Regions from separate parts of the Priestia sp. SB1 genome, predicted to be linked through region 2. Evidence: riboswitches for the same ligand, from Rfam matches in the RefSeq annotation. Region 2 holds a riboswitch; the other holds the start of a gene.
What was found. A riboswitch is a leader RNA that binds a small molecule or an ion and turns the genes downstream of it on or off. The one in region 2 is predicted to bind S-adenosylmethionine.

Region 1: another riboswitch for S-adenosylmethionine. It lies ahead of WKH56_RS11080 (trans-sulfuration enzyme family protein); the one in region 2 lies ahead of mtnK (S-methyl-5-thioribose kinase).

What each region holds. Positions count from the first base shown of each region.
Region 1 covers NZ_JBBJSS010000003.1:83,694-95,686, reverse strand. The annotation lists gene WKH56_RS11095 (CotH kinase family protein) at 1-182, shown strand, start outside; gene WKH56_RS11090 (hypothetical protein) at 314-1,405, shown strand; gene WKH56_RS11085 (hypothetical protein) at 1,475-2,137, shown strand; SAM riboswitch class I at 2,304-2,421, shown strand; gene WKH56_RS11080 (trans-sulfuration enzyme family protein) at 2,493-3,638, shown strand; gene WKH56_RS11075 (trans-sulfuration enzyme family protein) at 3,622-4,803, shown strand; gene WKH56_RS11070 (hypothetical protein) at 4,838-5,104, opposite strand; gene WKH56_RS11065 (SIMPL domain-containing protein) at 5,167-5,826, opposite strand; gene putP (sodium/proline symporter PutP) at 6,059-7,537, opposite strand; gene WKH56_RS11055 (YhcN/YlaJ family sporulation lipoprotein) at 7,830-8,375, opposite strand; gene WKH56_RS11050 (hypothetical protein) at 8,487-8,654, shown strand; gene WKH56_RS11045 (cold-shock protein) at 8,935-9,138, shown strand; gene WKH56_RS11040 (hypothetical protein) at 9,243-9,431, shown strand; gene WKH56_RS11035 (DUF6509 family protein) at 9,709-10,020, opposite strand; gene WKH56_RS11030 (sensor domain-containing diguanylate cyclase) at 10,181-11,731, opposite strand; gene WKH56_RS11025 (hypothetical protein) at 11,844-11,993, opposite strand, start outside.
Region 2 covers NZ_JBBJSS010000003.1:254,235-266,227, forward strand. The annotation lists gene WKH56_RS11915 (pyridoxal phosphate-dependent aminotransferase) at 1-1, opposite strand, end outside; gene WKH56_RS11920 (carbon-nitrogen family hydrolase) at 114-896, shown strand; SAM riboswitch class I at 988-1,139, shown strand; gene mtnK (S-methyl-5-thioribose kinase) at 1,275-2,447, shown strand; gene mtnA (S-methyl-5-thioribose-1-phosphate isomerase) at 2,483-3,541, shown strand; gene WKH56_RS11935 (hypothetical protein) at 3,666-3,905, shown strand; gene WKH56_RS11940 (hypothetical protein) at 3,980-4,144, shown strand; gene WKH56_RS11945 (methylated-DNA--[protein]-cysteine S-methyltransferase) at 4,145-4,648, opposite strand; gene WKH56_RS11950 (PAS domain S-box protein) at 4,668-6,848, opposite strand; gene WKH56_RS11955 (LutC/YkgG family protein) at 7,110-7,823, opposite strand; gene WKH56_RS11960 (LutB/LldF family L-lactate oxidation iron-sulfur protein) at 7,801-9,240, opposite strand; gene WKH56_RS11965 ((Fe-S)-binding protein) at 9,258-9,977, opposite strand; gene nadE (ammonia-dependent NAD(+) synthetase) at 10,260-11,090, opposite strand; gene WKH56_RS11975 (nicotinate phosphoribosyltransferase) at 11,126-11,993, opposite strand, start outside.

The DNA.
Region 1 (11,993 bases), 170 kb from region 2:
AATTTACAATAGAATACATGAAACCAATCATTTATCAACTGAATGATTATATTGCTCCATATGTATTAAAAGATCCTTACGTAAAAGATAACTTGGAGCAATTCCATAAGGAACCAGACCTTATGCTTTCTTTCGTAAAAGACCGAACAGCGTACATTAAAAGTCATCTTTTTGATTTTTGAATTTTACTAGACTGATAGGCAAAAGTGGAATTTAAGAATAATAGGCAAATGCAGGAAGACAATAGCTGTACATGATACGTATATATACATTATGAATGACCAATAAGGACAATTAATAAGGAGGAAAAATAATGAGTAACTATTACTACGACCAAAATCAAGACCAAACTCAAAATGCCAATCGTAGTCGCGCTCGTAAAGTTCAACAATCTGAAAGCACGGGCTACTCTGCCCACTTTAAACCATTAAAAGGGAGAGTAGTAACTGTCTATCGCGGGGGGCCTGAATCTAAAACGGGATATTTAATCGACGTTCAATCAGATTATTTAACACTTGCTCTTGAAACAAAACAAAATAACAATCAGCAAAATAATCAACCGGCGCAGCTTATTCCACAACAGCAATATACATTTATTTATTACCAGCTCGCTCATGTTAAAAGCATTACAGAGGATACAAAGTCTAATTCCGCGCAAACATTTTCTGGATTTAATAGTGAAGTAGAACTGCACAGAGCCAACACATTTGCAGGCACTTTATTATTGATGAAAGATAAACAAGTGCAAATAAATCAAGGAGGGCCAGAGAAAAAATTGGGTAAGATCCTTGATGTATTAGGCTCATTTGAATCTGCGTATGTCGTATTACTAACAGAAGATGACGGCGTCGTTTATATCAATGTAGAGCACATAAAGAGTGTAAGTGAAGTTGTAAGCAAAAATACGCCTGTTGTTCCGCAAAACCCATTATTAGTTGAAGAAACACCTGAGTATATTAAAGCGAAAAGTTTCAATGAACTGTTTGAAGAGTTTTCGCATAGATGGGTAGCTATTAACGGTGGAGGGCCAGAGGCTGTAGAAGGTGTGTTAGTTCAAAGTCGCAATGGGAACTTTACTCTTGTACAAAATAATCAAGTTTTACGTTTACAACCAAGACACGTAAAAACCATTGCCTTAGGATCAAAAGGATCTTTCAAGCAAAATGAAGAAAATTCTGAGCAAAATGGAGATACAAATGAAGAAGATTCTGTGCAAGAATCAACTACTGTAGATAGAACCGGAGGTCGCACGGATGGCCGTACTGGAGACCGTACCGGAAGACGTACAGGAAGACGTACAGGAGGTCGCACAGACGATCGCTCGGGAGGTCGCCGTACGGGTTCACGCTCTTCAACACCAGGTGAAAAAGTTATTAAAACGAAAAATTATCGTTGGAAAGCATGACGAACTGGAACGTAAAAGGTGCTTATAAAGCACCTTTTCTATCATATAGGAAAAAGGAGGAGAATGAGAATGAGTATGAATCATTATATTGATAAAATTGTTGAAGTCGATATATCAGGGAAAACAACGTTTATAGGAAAACTTGTTGATCTAGGGTTAGATGTAATGGTTTTATATAATGGACATGATTATTTGTATATTCCTCTTTTACACATACATCGCTTGCGAGAAGTTTCAGAAGAAGATTATACGCCTTTACGGACAATAGAAGAAAATTTAATAGAAGAAAGCCAGCGGATTTCTTATCGTAATATTTTACAGCAGGCAAAAGGGAAATTTATTGAAATTTATGTAACGGGAGGGAAATCATTGCATGGCTATATCACAAGCGTGCTGAATGATTATCTTGTGTTTTATTCTCCAGTGTATAAAAATGTCTTTGTTTCTCTGCATCATTTGAAATGGCTTACCCCTTACAGTAATGAGTTAACCCCTTATTCTTTAAGTGACAAAGAGCTCCCCGTAAGGCCCGCCTCTGCACCTTTTGTCAGAAACTTTGAAGAGCAGCTTAAAAAATATGAAAATCAACTGGTCGTATTAGATTTAGGGGATCAATCAGAAAAGATTGGTGTACTTAAAGAAGTTTCTAACAATATTGTTGAACTAATTACGGCAAATGGAGAAAGTATGTATTGGAAGTTAGCTCACGTAAAATCTGTGCACTTGCCTTAGAAAAAGAGACCTTGGTGTCGTCTCTTTTTTTATGTGCTTATCAGGACAAGTATATTGAATAAACAAATGAGATGATTTAAATTTTTTAGAAAATTATGTTGACAATAAAGAAAATCTTTATTAAAGTTAGTAACAACAAACGTTAACCACCAACAATTATATAGAACTCTTATCAAGAGTGGCGGAGGGACTGGCCCTGCGATGCCCGGCAACCATCAAATGAATCATTCATTTGAACGGTGCTAATTCCTGTGGAACATCAGTATTGTTCTAACAGATGAGAGAAATCGTGTATAAACGAACACTCTTCCATCTGTGAAGAGTGTTTTTTATTTTGAGTTAAGGAGAGAAATAGATGAAAATTGAAACTTTATTAGTTCGTTCAGGAGTAGGTCGTGATCCTGCAACAGGTTCTATTACAACACCCATTTACCAAGCATCAACATTTGCTCATCCTGCTTTAGGGCAAAGTACAGGATTTGACTATGCACGTACGGCAAATCCTACTCGTGCAGCATTGGAAGAAGCAATTGCTGCTTTAGAAAAAGGAGAAGTAGGAGTAGCATTCGCTTCAGGAATGGCGGGTGTAATGGCAGTTTTAGCACTATTTAAAAACGGAGATCATTTAATTGTATCAGAGGATTTATACGGAGGAACGTACCGAGTACTAAATGAAATCTTTTCAGAGCAAGGAATTACTGTTTCGTACGTCAACACAGCCCATCTCGAGCAAGTAAAAGATGCGCTTCGTCCCAACACGAAAGCTTTATTTATTGAAACACCTACAAATCCAATGATGCACGTGACTGATTTGTCAGAAGCAATTGCGTTAGCTAAACAGCATGATTTGCTTACTATCGTTGACAATACATTCATGTCCCCTTACTATCAGCGTCCTTTAGAGCTTGGAGCAGATATTGTGATACATAGTGCAAGCAAATACATTGGGGGTCATAATGATGTTGTTGCTGGTCTTGTAGTCGCTCGATGTAGTAGCTTAGGAGAAAAAATTCGTTTTTATCAAAATGCAGCTGGGGCAATCTTAGGTCCACAGGATAGCTGGCTGTTATTGCGCGGTATTAAGACGCTAGCGCTTCGGATGGAAAAACATAACGAAAACGCACTGAAAATTGCAAATTGGCTTACTGCTCATGATCTCGTGGAAAAAGTGTATTACCCTGGTCTTGAAACACATCCGGGCTATGAAATCATGAAGAAACAAGCAACTGGATTTGGAGGCATGATTTCTTTTGCTGTCTCACACCCTGACATCGTGTCAGTACTTTTAGAAAATGTTAAAGTTATTACATTTGCAGAAAGCTTAGGAGGCGTGGAAAGTTTAATGACATTCCCAGCTCGTCAAACACACGCTGACATTCCTGAGGAAATTCGAAATCGTGTCGGAGTAACAAACTGTTTACTTCGATTATCAGTTGGAATTGAGCACGCAGATGATTTAATTAAAGATTTGAAGGAGGCATTTGATGCATACCAACAATAATAAACATAGATTTGGTACGAACTTAATTCATGCAAATACAGGAATTGACGGTCATTTTGGAGCGGTTAACGTACCTATTTATCAGGTATCTACATTTAATCAAGAAGATGAGACGAACAACGGCCGCTATGACTATTCTCGTTCAGGAAACCCAACGCGTGAGGCTTTAGAAAACACTATTGCTCAGCTAGAAAATGGATACGCTGGTTTTGCTTTTTCATCAGGTATGGCTGCTATTTCATCGGTGTTATCTATTTTTGAATCAGGAGATGAAATTTTAGTTTCACACGATACGTACGGCGGGACATATCGTGTATTAACACGATTATTTTCAAAGTTTGGTATCAAAACAACTTTTGTTGATACAACGAAGGTTGAGAAAGTAGAAGAAGCTATTACAAAAGATACGAAGGCTATTTATATCGAAAGCCCTTCAAATCCATTTTTACAGGTAACGGATATTAAAGCAGTAGCAAGTTTGGCGAAGGAGCACAATCTCCTTACAATTGTGGATAACACGTTTTTAACACCTTATCTGCAGCAGCCCATTGACCTTGGTGTAAATATTGTCATTCATAGTGCTACAAAATATATCAGCGGCCACAGTGACGTCATTGGCGGTTTAGTTGTAGTAAGCGATGAAAAGCTAGCGGAAGAAGTAAAGTTTGTACAAAATGCTTTTGGTGCTATCTTGGGGCCACAGGATTGTTTTTTACTGCTTCGAGGAATTAAGACATTAAAAGTTCGTTTAGATCAGCAGTTAAAAACAGCGCTGCAGTTTGCAAAGTGGCTTGAAGAACAATCTCTAGTGAGCCGTGTATACTACCCAGGCTTAAAAAGTCATCCGGACCACAAACTCATTTCAGAACAAGCAAATGGATACGGAGCTATGATTTCTTTCCAAGTGCAGGATGAAGAAGTAGCACGACATATTTTACAAGGAGTCAAATTAGCTTCAATTGGCGTTAGTCTAGGTGCAGTTGAATCCATTCTCACGCATCCTGCAACAATGTCTCATGCAAGTATCCCAAAAGAAGTACGTGAAGAAAAAGGAATTACTGATTCACTTCTTCGCCTTTCAGTAGGGTTAGAGGAATTCGAGGATTTGAAGCAAGACTTTAACGCTGTTTTTCAAAGCTTAGAAGAAAAAGCGTTAATTAAATAAAAAAAGGACTTCCATTAAGGAAGTCCTTTTTTTGTTATATACAGCTATCTAAAAGGTTTGTGTATAGGGACGTAAGCGCAACTTTTTCATCAGAGGAAAGACCGCTGTTTAGAATTCTTTTTATGCCAAGATGATATTTTACATACGGTGTTTGCCGAACGCGTGGATGAGTCATTTCATCTTTTAAATCTTTCAGAATGGCTTCGTGAAGCTGATCTTCACTTGTCAGGGCTTGTTTAGAAGCGAAAGAACGGTTCAACCATAGGGTCTGATAAGCTGCTAGTAAATGTTCAGAAGTCATTGTGCAAAGAGCTCCTTTAGATTAGTTTCTTCATTATAATAATCTATAGTTTACCATAAGTATTAATACGTGTACGTAACTTTTACAGAAGCAGATACAGTCAAGGACTGAGCTTGAATAGGGGGAGAGGCTGCTAATAACTTAGGCGAGGATCCAGATGACTGATAGACGGGGCCTTCTTCGATTAAAATGGGGATTTGGTTAATAGGGAGCTGCAGCGTGTTGGCAATGGTAAAGGCCTTTTCTTTAGCGTTAAGCAAAGCTTTACTTATCGCTTCTTGTTCATATTTATCATCATTTGTAACGTGGAATTGAAGATCTTGCGCTACGTTGGCTCCGCTTGAAAACGTAGCGTTATAAACATCGCCAGCTTGTTTTACATCCTGTACTCTTACTCTAAACAAATGCTGTACTTCGTATCCTGTAAGAGTCGATTTTCCATCGCTGTAATCATATTTAGGGTTTATAGTGAATGAAGCTGTTTCAATTTGCTGGTCATTGATTCCAAGTTTTTGTATTTCTTGCAGGAGAGTATTTGAAACAGCTGAATTTTCTTTTAAGGCTTCTTGAACGTCTCGGTTTTCCGTGCGCGTTCCAATCGTCATGGAAATTTCATTTGGAATGGCTGAAGCACTCCCTTCACCAATTACTTTAATTTCTCTATTTTGTGTATCTGCGCGCAGTTGCTGTGTAGGTTCATAAGGGAAATAAGAATGTTGCATACCAAAAACCTCCTTTATTGATCTTTAGTATATATATGATGAGAAAAGGAGATTAAAAACAAAAAGAGATTGAGACATAACTAAATCAACCGCCAGAAGCAACTATATACATAAAACCTACATTCACCATACCATTAAAAAAATCCGAACGAATTTGATTCTTCATCAAGAATCTCGATTCATCGTTCGGATCTTCCTTCAACTTACGTACTTTTTTTCAGCTTCTTTTTGTTTATTTCGATTCTTTTATTAAAATTTCTTTCATTTCAACAAATTGCTGTTGAACATCGCTTGATGGTTTCTTTGTTAGGAAACTTACAATAATGACAGCTAATAAACTTAAAAAGAACCCTGGAATCATTTCGTAAAGCGTATCCTTCAACGGAGTATTTACCCAAATTAATACCGTGACAGCACCTACAATCATTCCTGCAAGTGCTCCCCATCGAGTCATACGCTTCCAGTATAGACTTAGTAAAATAGCAGGACCAAATGCAGAACCAAATCCAGCCCATGCGTATCCGACAAGTCCTAAAATCGTATCACTAGGTTTTAAAGAAAGCAAAATACCAATAATTGCAACACCTAAAACGGCAGCTCTTCCGACTGTTACAAGCTCTTTGTCAGAGGCTTTGCGTCGGAAAAATGTTTTATAAAAATCTTCTGTAACAGAGCTTGCCGTTACAAGCAGCTGAGAAGAAATCGTACTCATAATTGCCGCTAGTAGAGCTGCATATAAAAATCCAGTAATTAACGGGTTAAAAAGTATATCTGCAAATTTAATAAAAATAGTTTCAGGATCTGCTAGTTTCATACCCGTTTTTTCTACATATGCAATTCCAACAAGTCCTGTCAGCATAGCACCAATAATAGAAATAATCATCCAGCTCATTCCAATACGACGTGCGGGTTTTAACTCTTTAACAGAAGAGATAGCCATAAAGCGAACGATAATATGAGGCTGTCCGAAATAGCCAAGTCCCCAGGCCAAGAAAGATATAATACCTAAAACGGTTGTACCTTTAAAAATGTCCAGGTATGCTGGATTAATGTTCTGTACAATATCCATTGTTGTGTTAACGCCTCCAACATTGGTGAAAGCTACAATGGGTACTAAAACTAAGGCAAGAAACATAATAACACCTTGAACAAAGTCTGTTAAACTAACAGCTAAAAATCCACCGAAAAGAGTGTAGGCAATAACAACAGATGCTGTTACAAATAAGCCAATTTGATAATTCACACCAAATGCCGATTCGAACAATCGTCCGCCTGATACCATACCAGCTGAAGTGTAAAGAGTGAAGAAAATAAAGATAACAATCGCTGATACTGTTCGAAGAATCTTGGCGTGGTCGCCAAAACGATTTTCAAAAAAGTCTGGAATTGTAATAGAGTCGTTCGCTACTTCCGTATAAGTGCGAAGACGCGGAGCGAGGATTAAATAATTTAAATAAGCACCAATAGATAAACCTACTGCAAGCCATAAACTTGAAAGGCCTGTCACATACATGGATCCTGGAAGCCCCATTAACATCCATCCACTCATATCTGAAGCGCCAGCTGAAAGCGCAGTAACGGCCGGACCTAGTCCGCGTCCGCCTAGCATGTAACCCGATACGTCTTGAGTTGTTTTTTTGTAGGCATACCATCCTATTCCAAGCATTCCTACAAAATAAATGCCCAGTGAAATATAAACACCAATATCCACCAAATCTCCCCTTTATGCATTTTTTATGCATGAAACGAGCACTGCTCGCCATGCAAACATCTTATGGTTTCTAAAACTAACAAACTTTTCCCTTACTATCAACCCACAAAACCGTAAATTACCTAAGTCTAAAATCCCCTAAACCTTTATATTACAGAAATGAAAACGTTTTCAAAATAAAGTAAAATAAAAATATTCAGAAATTTATAAGAGCAATTTTTATGCAATATTTTATGCAAAAAATAAAATAAAAAGAGCATTTCGTAAAATGCTCTTTTGTCATTCATGTATATTAGCGTGAATTAGGGAATACGCGTCGAACAACTTCTGAAAACTCGTCAAATAGTCCAGAGACTGGTTTACCCGTTTGAAGCTTGTCTACATATCCATTCATACGGTTTACAAAGTCGGGGTTTGTTGATACAAACACTCGATGAACACTGCCGTCGGCTTTTCGTACTTCATGTGCGATCTTATGCTCCATATCTTTTGTGAGATTGCCTTCTTTGTTATCGTCTAATACAGCTGCTACATAAGCTGTATGGTCGGTTACGATTACGTTAGCATCTTTTACATTTTTTAACGCTACGATACGATCAGCTGCCACATCGGCTACTCTCATTCCGCCGGACTGATTGTACTGTTCTTTCTCATTACGCTGTACGTCTTGCGTATTATTTACGTCATTCATTTTCGTTTTATTGTTTCCATTTTCATATGTGACGTTGCGGACTGTATTATCGTCAATGACGCCATCTTTACCTTGATCTGCTGTGCTGCAGCCGAATAAAGAAAGGGTCGTCATGCAGCCTACAACAAACAAAAACGATTTCTTCATGATAGTATCACTCCTTATAAGTTTTAACCTTTCTTATAATTTGTTAAAAACGTGTGAAGCATACATGAAAAATATAAAAAAGCCTATACTATCGAAAAAGGAGGAATATGTATGAGTGAAATCCGACAAAGCATATTTGTGCTTCATACAAAAGAAGAAAACCATGAAGAAACAACAACGTTTGCGTTAACTTCAGAAGAAGCTAAGCTGTTATTTGAAACCCTGCAAAATAAACGAAAAGAAATTATCGACGCCCATATTGATAACATGTTGACGTAAGGAAGGTAAATATCTTGTAAAACAGATGAGCCATATGTTAAAGGGGGCCAAATATTTGCATTCTACATATAGGTATAGTATAATGTAAACGCAACCAAATATAATTAATACTATGTTTTGACCATATACTCGAATTAGATTTAGTGAAAATTCACTTGTTATAAAGGAGATCTACTTCGCGTAGGTCTCTTTTATAATATGTGAATTTTTTATTTACGGTATAAATGTAAATATAGAGTAACATATTAAAAATTTTTACATTTTTTGGAGGTTTTTTTACATGGCTACTACAGGTACAGTAAAATGGTTTAACAGTGAAAAAGGCTTCGGTTTTATCGAAGTACCAGGCGAAAATGATGTATTTGTTCATTTTTCAGCTATCCAATCTGAAGGCTTCAAAACATTAGAAGAAGGCCAAAAAGTTGAATTTGAAATCGTTGAAGGCCAACGTGGACCTCAAGCGGAGAATGTTGTAAAATTATAATTCAACGCTACATATGAAAGCTGCCAATCGGCAGCTTTTTTTGTGCAAATTTGTTTTATTTGTATGATTAAGAAAATAGATTAAAGTAGGGGAGAAGGGAAGGCGTGAGTTCATTTCATTGCTGTGCCACATGTCAACATTTTCAAAGCATTAAATTGGATAAGGGAATGAAGTATCAATGCAAGAGACTAGGCTATGAAACTCGTCCTGCTTATCAGTTTACATGCTGGGAACCAAAAGAAGTAGTTAAAAAGCTAATGGAAAAACGAAATCAAAAAGATATTGATACATAACGAAATCGATCCCATCTAAAGACGAACAAAGAACAAATGGAATGGATTCTCTAGTATGAATTGCTTGTTACATCGCTGTTGGTTTCCGTGCAAGACTGCGCTTTCCGCGGGCGGGCGCTGAGCCTTGCCCTCCAATCAACAGCTATAAGCACCTACATACATGAAACCTACGTTCATCATCACTACGAAAAAATCCGAACGAGTTGGATTCTCCATCAGGAATCTCAATTCATCGTTCGGATTTTTACTAAACTACTTTTGTTCCAGCCGCTTTTAATTATTCCTCTTTATCTGTCCCTTCCTCTGAAGGTAAATGCTTCCCGCAAAACTCTTTGACAGCTGCTTCTTCCTCTTCTTCTAGGTCGAAGTCTAATACTTTATTTGTTGAAACTTCGTAGAAATGAGTCTGGGCAATAGAAGTGTTATCTTCGCCTTTAATATATACTACGCGTAGTGCTAGGTCGCTGCCGGTATATAATTCATCCTCTTCTTCTACCTCAATGTATAAATGAAATTCATAGCGTTCACCTAGAAGGAGACCAAATGGATCCTGCAATTGTTCAGCTGTATATTCTTTAATTGTAAACATATGTACGTCCTTTCCATATATCAGTAAAATACTTGCATCATCTATTATAGTTTTTCTTTGCAAAGAAAGAAAGTGCATGCGTAATTCATGCACGGATTTATTCCTTGGTCATTCTATTTAGCGAATCTACTTGATGCGATGGCGCAAGGACTTCGATGGTTTACTTAAAGATGGAAGAAACGCGCGTATGTTTTTGCTTATACATGGCAGCATCTGCTTTTTGAATTAATGTATCTAGGTTGGTATCGTCTGAAGGCGCACATATAATAAACCCGTAACTCGCAGACAGTGCATATGGCTTCTTACATTCTTTCTTTTTATCTTCTAGCTGATTATTAATATTTTGCCACAGCTCGTGTACGTATTCCTCCGTTTGTTCAGGAGTAATTAATAAAAACTCATCACCTCCGTAGCGAAAGAGCGTATCATTCTTGCTAATATAACCACTAATTGATTCTGCTATTGTTTTAATAAGCCAGTCGCCTTCTCTATGACCGTATTGATCATTTACTAGTTTTAAGGAATTAATATCGATAAAACATAATACAAAAGATGTATCATTGGTTTTAGCTCTCAGCAGTTCCAGCTGCAGTTTTTCCATTCCGCTTCTTCGATTTAAAATTCCGGTTAGCATATCAGTTGAAGCGTGCAAGCTCAATTCATGCTCAACCGCTTTTAAATCGGTTATATCGGTAATACCTGCGAGTATGCAGCTTTCGCTTTGATACTCTAGTAATTCATAATTGATCATAACCCACTTAGAATCTCCATGTTCACGTGCTTCTAGGATGTAGTTTTTTACATGCTTTTCTTGTTGAAGACGTTTTAAAATCTCCTCTCGATCTTCATCAGTAGGGTAAATTATAAATCCGTCTAGTTGATCAAGATCTTGAGAAGCAAGATTGTAAAAATGAATAGCTTTATTGTTAATGAGCAGCACTTTGTGGTCGGATAATCTCGTTAATAGTAAAGGATAGGGATTAATTTTGAACAGCGTAAAAAAATTATGTTCGCTTTCTTTTAGCTTTAAATGATTCATATATTCTTTGTGACGGTATGTATAGAGAATATATGAGATAAGCAAAGCGATAGCAACTGCTGCAGTTGTATTGATCTGCTTTGAAATAAGAGAAAAAGAATCCGGTACATATCGTGATAAGCCATATAGTAAAAAAAGATGGTTAGGAATAAAAATAATGCACAGATGTTTTAATTTCATAGGACATAAAACAGCTGTGGAAATCAAAAGCATCATATAGACGTCTACGCGACCTGTGAAAAGCTGGCTGTTAATAGTAGAAAGTGCTGCAGCAAATACGTAATAAAATATATAGCCATATACCATGGTGCTTAAGTAGTTAGCAAATCGCTCTTTTCTTTTACTAAAATAATAGAAGAATAAATAAAGAGAAGAGAGAGCGAAACTAGTGAAATGAATACCAATTAGTGTATGTCTAAACTGAGATGTCCCCGCATGTTGAAGTAAAGAAAACCCTATATAAATATAAAGAGGGTAGGAAATGACAAGAGCAAGTGAAACTAGCTTGACTCTTTGTTGAAGCATTTCTGCATTCGTTTTATCGAACATTTTATCTTCATTAACTTCTCTTCCTGAAGGGGAACGAAATTTCTTCAGAAAGGAGAAAGGTAAAAGCGAAAGAAGAAATGACATGACCATCATCTCCATATCTTTTTTTAGGTATTTTAGCATGTTTGTATAAGAAAAGACATGAATTTTTTAGATGAAAATGTCTGCTTTTCCATCAAGAAAAAGCACTAAGAGTTATAGGAGTAAAGGTGAGACCAAAGGGCCCCACCTTTTTTTATTGAAGTTTATTTGATTCAGCATGCCGTACAAACATGGTTTCATCTTCTACTAAGCCGCAAGCTCCACACTGAATGCGTTTTTGGGGTCCGTTATAAGCAGCGTGAAAGGCATCGAGCGTATCGTTTGTGTATTCTTCTACGACGTC
Region 2 (11,993 bases):
TCATCGCACACCTTCTCAAAAAATTCTTGAAATTCTAGTCACAAATAATATATTGTAATACTCAACTTGTAAAGTCATTTTTTTCAACTACTAAAAAAAGGACGGATGATAAAGTGAGTGTAAAAATCACGTGTTTGCAGCTTGATATTGCGTTTGGAAACCCAACTAAAAACCGAAAATATATTCAACAAAAAATGACGGAAGCTCTAAAAGAAAACCCTGACATCCTTGTGCTTCCTGAGCTATGGGATACAGCTTATGATTTGACGCGGCTAGACGAAATTGCCGATGATGAAGGACAGCAGGCCAAGCAATTAATCTCTCAATTTGCTAAAACGAACGAAGTAAATATTGTGGCAGGTTCGATCGCGAAAAAAACAGAGCAAGGCGTCACAAATACGATGTATATTTTTGACCGAAAAGGTCGTGAAGTGTCACAATACAGTAAGCTGCACTTATTTAAATTAATGGATGAGCACCTCTATCTAGAAGCAGGAACAGCAAAAAATCTTTTTACACTTGAACAGTCTTTATGCGCAGGAGTTATTTGTTACGATATTCGTTTTCCAGAATGGATTCGCGTGCATACTAGCAGCGGAGCAGAAGTCTTATTTGTTGTTGCTCAGTGGCCGGCTCCAAGACTTGCCCATTGGAAAGCACTGCTCATTAGCCGCGCAATCGAAAATCAATGCTATGTAATCGCGTGTAATCGTGTAGGCCAAGATCCTAATAACACATTTGCCGGACATTCCTTAGTCATCGATCCGTGGGGAGAAATAATCGCTGAAGCTGGCGATAGCGAAGAACTTTTAAGTGCCGACGTTAACCTGGAACTTGTAAAAGAAATTCGTAAACAAATTCCTGTCTTTACAGATCGCCGCACAGAATTTTATTAATTATGTATTGACAGCCGTTTTTTTGCATGATACGATTTTCACCAGATATCATAAAATATTCAAACAAATCAAAATTGAATAAGTAATCGTACTCTTATCAAGAGTTGGCTGAGGGATTTGGCCCTGTGAAGCCCAGCAACCGACCGTCATTCCATCCTAAGGTGGATCACACCCGTAAAACATGTTTTTACAAAGGCACGGTGCTAATTCCAACAGAAAGTAATTCTTTCTGGCAGATAAGAGGTTTGAACACTACAATCAAGCCTCTTTCCAACGAAAGAGGCTTTTATATTTTCTAAAATTATAAAAGCCTCCATACATTCTTAAACCTATTAACTTAGTAAACAAATCAGTTTAATAAACTATGGAGGGATTCTAATGTCAACAACAAAAACAGAGAAGTATCAGCCTTTAACAGAAATTTCAGCAATCAAACTTGTAAAAAAGCTAGGTCTCTTTGATGCCACAGAAGCACTGACTGCCCGTGAAATCGGTGACGGCAACTTAAATCTCGTCTTTCACATCATAAATGATCAAACGAATAAATCCATTATCGTCAAACAAGCACTTCCCTATGCAAAAGTTGTAGGCGAAAGCTGGCCTCTATCCTTGAACCGTGCCACGATTGAAAGCAATGCGCTCAAGCAATTCGGTGCATTTACCCCTGAACTCGTACCAGCTGTGTATTACCACGATGAAACGCTTGCTGTTACGGTCATGGAAGATCTGTCTCATTTAACGATTTCCCGCGCCGGACTTATTCAAGGAGAAAGTTATCCCCTGCTTTCACAGCATATCGGTTCTTTTCTAGGACATATTGCGTTCAAAACGTCGGATTTTGCCTTAAAGCCTCAGGATAAAAAAGAAGAAGTGGTCAAGTACAGCAATCCGGACTTATGCAATATTACGGAAGATTTAGTTTTTACAGATCCTTTTTTTGATATCGATACAAATGAATTTGAAGAAGCGCTGCGTCCTGATGTAGAAGAATTGTGGAACGATGGAGATGTAAAATTACAAGCAGCAAAATTAAAATATAAATTTTTAACAAATGCCCAAACGCTAATTCACGGTGATTTACATACAGGAAGCATATTTGCTAGCAGTCAAGAAACGAAAGTGATTGATCCAGAGTTTGCTTTTTACGGTCCATTTGGATTCGATTTAGGCCAATTTGTTGCGAATTTATTTTTAAATGCTCTTTCTCGAAAAACAGATCGCGAACCGTTATTTGCACACATTACGAACACATGGAACGTATTTAAAGATACCTTTACTGCGCTTTGGCATTCTGAAAACACTGAACCTTTCGCTAAAGATGAGCGCTTGTTACATGAAATTTTAACGCAAACATGGCAAGATGCTGTTGGATATGCAGGGTGTGAAATCATTCGACGTACGATTGGCTTAGCTCACGTGGCGGACTTAGACGAAATTTCTTCAGAGGAAAGAAAAATTAACGCTAAACGTACTGCATTAAAAATTGGACGCTATTTACTTCTGCACCAACAAGACGTTTCACCAAATGAATTTGAACATTTACTTCGATAACGAATAATGTACACAATGAAAGGATCGGTATCAGCATGACAAATACACTATCACTTCCGCGCTCAGTGGAATGGAATGAATCATATATTACTTTATTAGATCAGCAGCAGCTTCCTGGCAAAGTTGAATATATTAAGCTGCAAACCATTAAGGACGTATGGGATGCTATCACTACCTTGAAAGTACGCGGAGCCCCTGCAATTGGCATTACGGCGGCTTTTGGTCTTGCTCTTTCTGCGCTTAGCTATGACACGGATTCAGTCAAGGAATTTAACAAAAAGCTAGCTCTAGATCAACAGTATTTAGCTAGTTCACGCCCGACTGCCGTCAATTTATTTTGGGCACTGGAGCGCGTAGCGAAAAGCGCTGAATCCGCTTCGTCCGTTAATGAAGCTAAAACAAAAGTTGTTCATGAAGCGATTCAAATTCAAGTAGAAGATGAAGAAACGTGCTACCGAATTGGAGATCATGCCCTTTCTTTATTTAAAAGGAAAGATAAAATCATGACAATATGTAATGCTGGTTCAATTGCTACAGCTTATTATGGAACAGCATTAGCACCTTTTCACTTGTCTAAGCAGCGCGATATTCCGCTTGAAGTATTTGCTTGTGAAACAAGACCCGTTCTTCAAGGTTCTCGCTTAACAGCATGGGAACTTCAGAAGTCGGGAGTAGACGTTACGCTGATTACGGATAATATGGCTGCTCATACCATTAAAACAAAAGGAATTAATGGGATCATTGTAGGTGCTGACCGCATTGCAGCAAATGGCGATACGGCTAACAAAATTGGAACGTATGGACTTGCTCTTTTAGCGAAAGCATTCGGTATTCCATTTTACGTAGCAGCGCCGCAGTCCACATTTGATTTATCTATTCAAGACGGAAGCAGCATCCCTATTGAAGAACGTTCACCTAAAGAAGTAACGCACATTGGAGATACGCAAATTGCTCCAGACGGAATCTCTGTGTACAATCCAGCTTTTGATGTGACGCCAAGCGAACTGATTACGGCCATTATTACAGAGCATGGAGTTATCCATTCCCCGTCTTTTGAATCCATTCAAAAAGTTTTGCTGCAATCTGCTCAATAACAAGAGGCTGGGACAAAAGTATTTTAGCCCCACTGCAAAACGAACCACTAATCAACGTGTTGATTAGTGGTTCGTTTTTTTGTGATGGTAAATATCGTTTTATCTGTTTCGTTCCCTCTAGCAGTTGATTGGAGGGCAAGGTGAAGACTCCTGCAGGAAAAACCGAAGGGGTGAGACCCCGCAGGAGCGCAAGCGACGAGGAGGCTCAGCGGCCGCCCGCGGAAAGCGAAGTCTTGCACGGAAATCAACTGCGGTGTCACAAGCGGTTCAGTTCATGTATACGAGTTGTTCATCTTTAGATGACATTGATTTTGTTATGTCTCAACCTTTTTCATTAAACAGCGCTTTTTGGCTGCATTTGTAACACAATTGTAACAGTACTCTCTGCTTTTTCTACATATATTATAGGGGATTCTTTTTGAATAAGGAGGAGTAAAAATGAGTGCAGAGCAAAAAACGGATAAAAACAAAGCGTTGAATCGTAAGCAGCAATATCAGCTATTCGATTTATCCAAAGATGAAGAACTAAATTCCCTCCCTTCTCCTCAGCAAATTGACGGTGTTTTTGTGCAGGGAGAAGGCTGGAAATTAGACGGTGAATAGTTATTTTAACTCCAGAGCGCCTTTTGCTACATTTCTTTCAAGCATTAATAGTTTTTCTTTTATATGAGTTTGGGAACCTGCATAACCTGTTAAAGCTCCATTTTTACCAATAACACGGTGACAAGGTAAAATAATAGGCAGTGGATTTCGACGATTCGCTTGTCCCACAGCCCTTACGGCTTTAGAGCGATTAACAGACTCCGCTACATCACTATAAGACCACGTTTGTCCATAAGGTATACCTTTAAGCGTTAACCACACTTCTTTTTGAAAGTCTGTTCCTTTTATATCCAAAGGCACATCAAATGTTAGCGTGCGCCCTTCAGCATAATCCTGAAGCTGCCGCTTCGCTTCTTTCACAAGGTGATAATTCTCGTCATGGACAAGTTTTTTAAGCTGCTCGTTGTGATCATCACTATCAAACCAAATATGTTGAACCCCTTTTTCCGAGGCTACAATATAAATTTTCAAATCAGAAAATAAGTTCATTTCTCCATAGTACATACTCGCTTATCCTTTCTAATTAGGCTGGAAGAATAACACGAAAAGCTGTTCCTTCTCCTATTTTGCTTTCCACTTCAATTCGCCCTTTATGTTCTTCGATAATTTTATATGAGACCATCAAACCGAGCCCCGTTCCTTTTTCTTTTGTCGTATAAAATGGCTCTCCTAAGCGCTTGATGCGCTCTTCGGGCATTCCGTCTCCTTGATCTCGAATGGAGACCGTCACGTAGTGCGGCTCTGTAGAATAGACTTCAACAAAAATTCTTCCCCCGTTTGACGTGACTTCAATTGCATTTTTAATTACATTTATTAGTACTTGTTTAATTTGGTTCGGCTCGCAGTATACCATTGGCAGCTGAGGGGACACACTTAGTTCAAACTGAATATTTTCTAAAAGCGCTTGAGCATTTAATAAATCAATCGTTTCTTTAACAACCGCAGCTAGATTTTTCTTTTCGAACTTTACGGCCTGTGGCTTAGCGAGTACTAGAAACTCTGTAATAATAGTTTCGATTCTTTTTAATTCGGATTTAATAATATCAAAATAAAGAGAGTGATCTTCTTGAATGCTGCTTTCTAGCAGCTGAACAAACCCTTTTAAAGCCGTCATCGGGTTGCGGATTTCATGCGCAATCCCAGCTGCTAACTGTCCGACTACTTGAAGCGTATCCGATTTCCGAATCTGCTCCTGCATTTGATTTCGTTCCGTTACGTCTCTTAAAAGCGTCATATATAGACCTGGCAAGATATCTTTTTTCGTAGAGAATTCGATATTTTTAACTTTTTCGTTCCCCGTAACGTACGTAATCTCTCCTTCAGCTTCCCCTTTTTGCTCAATTGTTTCTTTATGCTCAATGACCGCATCTAAATTCGCTGAAGAAATAAAATCCTCCATGGAATGCGCACAAATCTCCTCTTTGCTGAGTTCGAGAATATCACAAAGAGAAGAATTCACATCAATAATATTTCGCTTGCCGTCCCATAAAACTAACCCATCGATCGAACCATTAAAAATCTGTCTGAATTTCTCTTCGTTATTCCGAAGCTCTTGTTCGATTTTTGTACGTTCACTAATGTTTCGAAAAATGGTTAAATGGTCTCCTTCTATAATGCCTTTTTTCCCCGTGAATTCCAACTGTTTGATTTCTCCATTTGGCATGTAAAAAGGAAGCTGATTGCGAATTTCTCCTTCTTTTTGAAATGTTTGCAGCATTTTTAATGCACTAAAGCTTTGCTTATCGATAAACGTATACAAATTACTTCCAATCAATTTGTTCAACGGCAGCTCGAAAGTACGGGACGAAGCAAGATTAGCGTTTAAGATTTCCCCATCGTCTTTCCAAATCAAAATGGCTTCAATCGCATTTTCAAAAATAGCCCTGAAATTTTTTTCGCTTCTCAACAGCTGCTGCTCCATCAGCCGTTTTTCCGTCACGTCTCTCATAATGGACATATAGTATTGACTGTATATATTAGCCGTTGTGGTAAATTCAAAAAAAGTAACGTCTCCATTTTCGAGCTTAATCGGCAGCTCACCGCTTGTCTTTCCTTCTTGATGCAGAGTTCTCCATAATTTTTTCACTTTATAATGATAAGTAGGTTCTACAAGCTCCTCTAACGTTTTGGTTAAAAGCTGTGCTCTTGTATAATTTAATCGCTCGCAAAATGAAGGGTTCGCGTCGATAAGCTGACCAGTTCGATCAAAAATAACAATTCCATCTACCGCTTCATTAAATACATCCATAAACATATGATGACTAATAAACCTTTCATTTTCCATCATCTTGTGCTGCGTAATATCTCGAAATGTACACACAATAATGCCCGACATGTGACTATGTTTGTGTGAAGTAAATTCAACATGTTTCATCATGCCGCTTTGAAGCGTCATCGCGCCTTCATATTTGAAATAGCTTTCTTCTAAAAGCGCTGGATAGTACGCTTCAATCATGTCATACGGAAAATACATGAGAAAATCTTTCATTTGATACGTTAATAGCTCATCCTTTGTTTTTTCAAACAGCCCGCAGGCTGATTCATTGGCATTTATAACTTGAAAATACTCATCAAATACGACAATGGCATCTAATACGTCATTAAAAATAGCTCGTAGCTGCTCTAATTCACCTTGCTGCTTTTGCGCAGCTTCAGATGTTAATTCTCTGTGTGGTGACATGCTCATTGCTCCTTTCTTTTGCACTTCCCATTTCCCCACCTTTTATCTATAGACTTAGTATTCTACAAGATTTGCTTTTTACCTTTTTAAAATTAGTCACGTTTATTCAAAATGCGACATTTCTTCACATTCTCCCGTTATTTAAAAAAGGAGCATGAATAAAAGAGGCTGGGACATAACAAAATGAAACCTATGCTCAACATAACAAAGAAAACGAACCGTGAATCAACATGTTTGATTCACGGTTCGTTTTTCACTTCGGCTAAAATACGTTTTCCCCAGCCTCTATCGATCATTCACTACAATATAAGTGGCTTGAATAGGTCCATGCACGCCAACGACTAGATTCATTTCAATATCAGCTGAATTGCTCGGTCCCGTAATAAAGTTAATGCAAGAAGCAATCGTTTCTCCTCGCTCTACTTTTTCATGAATCATTTCAGCAGCTTGTGTCATGCGAGGGACAATGGAGCTTTGAGGAATGATCGCAATATAAGTGGCCGGCAGCAAACTGACCGATCGTCCTTTTGCAGCGCTGCTGAACAAAACAACTGTGCCGGATTCCGCTAGCGTCAAATCACTGAATGTGATGCCTACATTTGCTTGTTCAGCTAGTTTAATATTCTCATCGCCTTTTGCAGAATTCCATACATGAAGGCTACTGCTTGTTTCCCATTTCTCCATCAGCAGATTCAATCCATATTCGGAAAACCTAGGATCATCCCACGTGCTCACAAGACCATTTCCATAGTTCGCTACGGCTTCCTCAAGGACAGCTGGCAAGTGTTGTGATGATGTTTCTACATAGCGAGTATGAATACGTTCGCAATGGTTTTCAAGCTCTTTCTTTAATTGATCTGGCGAATAGCTGCGGTAGACCTCATGCTGAGGAGCATGCTTCCATTGGGGCTTTACTACGCCGCTTGTTCGCCTGCTTCGCTTAAGATTAGCCGCAATATTGTCTAAAAAACTGTCTCTATTTTGAATGCTTCCGTTCATCATCATCACTCCTTTTATCAAACCAATCTCGTAAGCGCTCTTTTGTAGGCGCCGGAAACTCTCTGCTTTCCGTCCACGCTTTTAATGGACCAGGCCCTTTGGAAATACTGCTTCCTGACATAAAAGGAGTAAGAGCTGCCGGTGCTACTTTAGCGCCCACTGTATATAGAGAAGAAGAAGCTGCTCCCAAGCCAAATGCTTTCATCGCCAGCTTTTCCGAAATAGGTGCTTTTCCTTCTTTCTCGACAATTCGCTGACGGTGCTTGTGTAATAGCTCATGCAGCGGAATTTTGACCGGACAGGCATCCGTACAGGCTGCGCATAGAGTTGAAGCATATGGAAGCTCTTTGTAGTCTTCATAGCCTCCAAGCAAAGGGGATAATACAGCTCCAATCGGACCTGAATAAATAGATCCATATGAATGCCCTCCAATATGGCGATACACGGGACATACATTCACACATGCCGCACAGCGAATACACTGTAAAACAGATTGAAACTCAGTTCCTAAAATCGCAGATCGTCCGTTATCTACAATCACTAGGTGAAATTCTTCCGGTCCGTCTACTTCTCCTGGAAGTCTAGGTCCTGTAAGCGCTGTTACGTAACTTGTAAGCCGCTGACCTACTGCACTTCTAGTTAACAGGCTTACCAACACTTCAAACTCTTCAAACGTTGGCACAATTCGTTCCATTCCCATAACCGTAATTTGCGTTTTAGGAAGGGCAGTTGTTAACCTTGCATTTCCTTCATTGGTTACAAGTGAAATAGACCCAGATTCTGCAATCGCAAAATTACATCCCGTGATACCAATATCAGCTGATAAAAATTCTTTTCGCAGCATTTCCCGGGCGTGAAGAGCTAGTTCTTCAGGTTTTTCCGTTTTTTTATAAGAAAGCTTTTCCTGAAATACATCTCTAATTTGTTCTTTATTTTTATGAAGTGCAGGAGCTACGATATGAGAAGGCGGATCGTGATCATCTACTTGCAGGATATATTCTCCTAAATCCGTTTCAATAACTTCACAGCCCAGTTCTTCTAAAGCAGCGTTCATATGAATTTCTTCTGTAACCATTGACTTGGACTTAACGACTTTCTTTGCCTGCTTTTGCCTCGCTACATTTTTTATGTACTCATTCGCTTCTTCAGCTGTTTGAGCGAAAAAAACGTGGCCTCCGCGTTTAGCTACATTATCCGTGAGCTGCTCTAAATAGTAATCTAAATTTTCAAGCGTATGCTGACGAATTTCTTCGCCAAGCGCTCTCCATTCTTCCCAGTTCCCTAACTCTTCCGCCGCATCTAATCTACGGCTTCTTAAGCGCTCTTGAGCACCTGAAACCGCAAAGCGCATAAACGCATTATTGACTCCGTCATCGACGCGTTTTTTAAACTGATCGTTTCCTATTTTCATAGACATTCGGTATTCTCCTTTCTTTACATTCTGCTATTTAACACTTCAGCGATATGCATCACTTTTACAGGCTGTCCTTTTCGTTCAATTCTTCCTCCAATATTCATAAGACAGCCGCAGTCAGCTCCAATTAAGTACTCCGCGTTTGTTTTAGCTATACAGCCCACTTTTTCATCGACCATTTGTTCAGAGATTTGCCCCATCTTAACCGAAAACGTCCCGCCAAATCCGCAGCAGTTATGACTGTTTTCAAGATTCTCCATTTCAAGACCCTTTACATTGTTTAATAGTGTAAAAGGTTCTTTTTTTACGTTTAGCAAACGCGTCATATGACAGGAAGAATGATAAGTGGCTTTCCCATTTAAGCTGGCTCCCACGTCTTCTACTTTTAAAACGTTTACAATAAAATCCGTTAGCTCATACGTTTTATCAGCAAGCTTCACGGCAGACTCATTCCATGCAGCATCACCTTTAAAAAGATGAGGATACTCTTTAAACATTGTCACACACGAGCCTGATGGAGATACAACGTACTCTGCATGCTCAAACGCTTTTATCATGTTTTTCATTGCTTCTTTTGATTCTTTTACGTAACCGCTGTTATACGCAGGCTGCCCGCAGCATACTTGACTCTTTGGAAAATCCACTTCGCATCCTAATCGTTCTAACAATTCTACCGTCGCTTTTCCTACATTTGTTTGAAACATATCAATCAAACATGTGGCAAATAAAGATACTTTCATCATTTGCTCCCTCCAAGCTGATCATTTTACTTCTTTTAGTTAACAGGTCATCAGATGACTTAATGCTATTATACTCCTATGTTTTTCTAATTTCACTAGTTTTTCAAAAATACATTTCTTTGTTTGATATTTTTCCCACAAAATAATAAGAAATTGAGACACGTGAAACCTACGTTTGCCCTATTATTAAAAAAATCCAAACGAATTTGATTCTCCATCAAGAATCAAAACCGTTCGGATCTTCCTTCAACTAAACTACGTTTGTCTCAGCTTCTTACTTATTTATTTCCAAAAATCATCAAACACTGTGATTGGCAATTGGCGTTTATGCTGCGTTTTTAAGAAGTGACCTTCAATGACGTTACTTGCATGTTCACCTACATCTTTGCCTTCTAAATAATCGTCGATTTGCTCATACGTTACGCCAAGCGCTTCTTCATCTGGAAGCTGTGGACGATCTTCTTCCAAATCAGCCGTTGGTTTTTTCATATATAGATGCTCGGGACAGCCTAATTCTTTTAGCATTTGTTTCCCTTGTCGCTTGTTTAGACGGAAGATAGGCACTAAGTCAGCTCCTCCGTCACCAAATTTTGTATAAAATCCTGTAACAGCTTCAGCGGAGTGATCCGTTCCAAGTACGACTCCACTGTACATGCCTGCTACCGTATATTGCGCAATCATTCGTTCACGTGCTTTTACATTTCCTTTGTTGAAGTCGGAAACTTTATCATCTGCCGCTTCTTCAACAGCAGAAAGCATCGCATCTACTGCTGGTTTTACATTAATAGAAATAGATTTTGTTGGTTGAATAAAAGCAAGTGCATCTTGACAGTCTGCTTCATCTGCCTGCACACCGTATGGAAGACGAACAGCAATAAACTGATAGCGCTCTTCTTCGGCTTCTTCATTCAACTCATTAACCGCTAGCTGCGCCAGCTTTCCAGTTAACGTAGAATCTTGGCCGCCGGAAATACCTAGTACAAACGAACGTAAAAAAGGATATTTGTTCATGTAGGATTTCAGAAAATCAACGCTGCGGCGAATTTCTTCCGCGGGATTAATTTCTTTTTGCACATGCATTTCTTCAATAATTTGCCCTTGTAGCTCTTTCATAAAAAAACTCTCCTCTCATTACTAGCTGACGGAATCTACACAAGTACGGTATCAGATAGTAACTTGCTTCTAGTCTCTTCGATATTTTGCATTTTGTTATCCCAGCAGTTTGTACTTAAGTCTACTGGGTACTCTGTAGGACGAAATACATCTTCGTTCGATTTTGTAATAACTTTGTAGTCATCCCATAGATGCTTTAAGTTTTGTAAGCAGTAGGCTCTCATTTCTTCAATGGTAGGCTGCTCATACACAAGCTTTCCCTGTGCAAAGATTGGCTGGTGAATTTTACGTGCGTTAAAGTTCGTGACAAACTTGCTGACGTGCGTATGAATAGGATGAAACATTTTTAAATGCTGCTCTTCATTCGGCACTTCGTCTTGCATCGTAATATAATCGCCTTCCCATTTGTGATTCACTTGATTTACAATTCGATATACTTCTTTTAGACCAGGAGTTGAAATTTTCTCCGGGTTTTCTGACAGCTTAATCGTATCCACCATGTTTCCATGATCATCTTCAATCGAAACCAGCTTGTACACCGCTCCTAGCGCCGGCTGATCAAAGGACGTCATGAGCTTTGTTCCAACTCCCCATCCATCAATTTTGGCACCTTGCGCTTTCAAATCTAGAATGCTGTACTCATCAAGGTCATTCGAAGCGAAAATTTTCACATCATGATAGCCCGCTTCATCAAGCATTTTTCTTGCCTCTTGAGAAAGATATGGAAGTCTTCCGCTGTCTAATCGAATACCGATAAAATTAATTCGTTCTCCCATTTCTTTTGCTACTTTAATAGCATTTGGAATACCTGATTTTAACGTATTATATGTATCTACTAAAAAGATACAGTTACGGTGTGATTCGGCATATTTTTTAAACGCACTATATTCATCACGATAGACT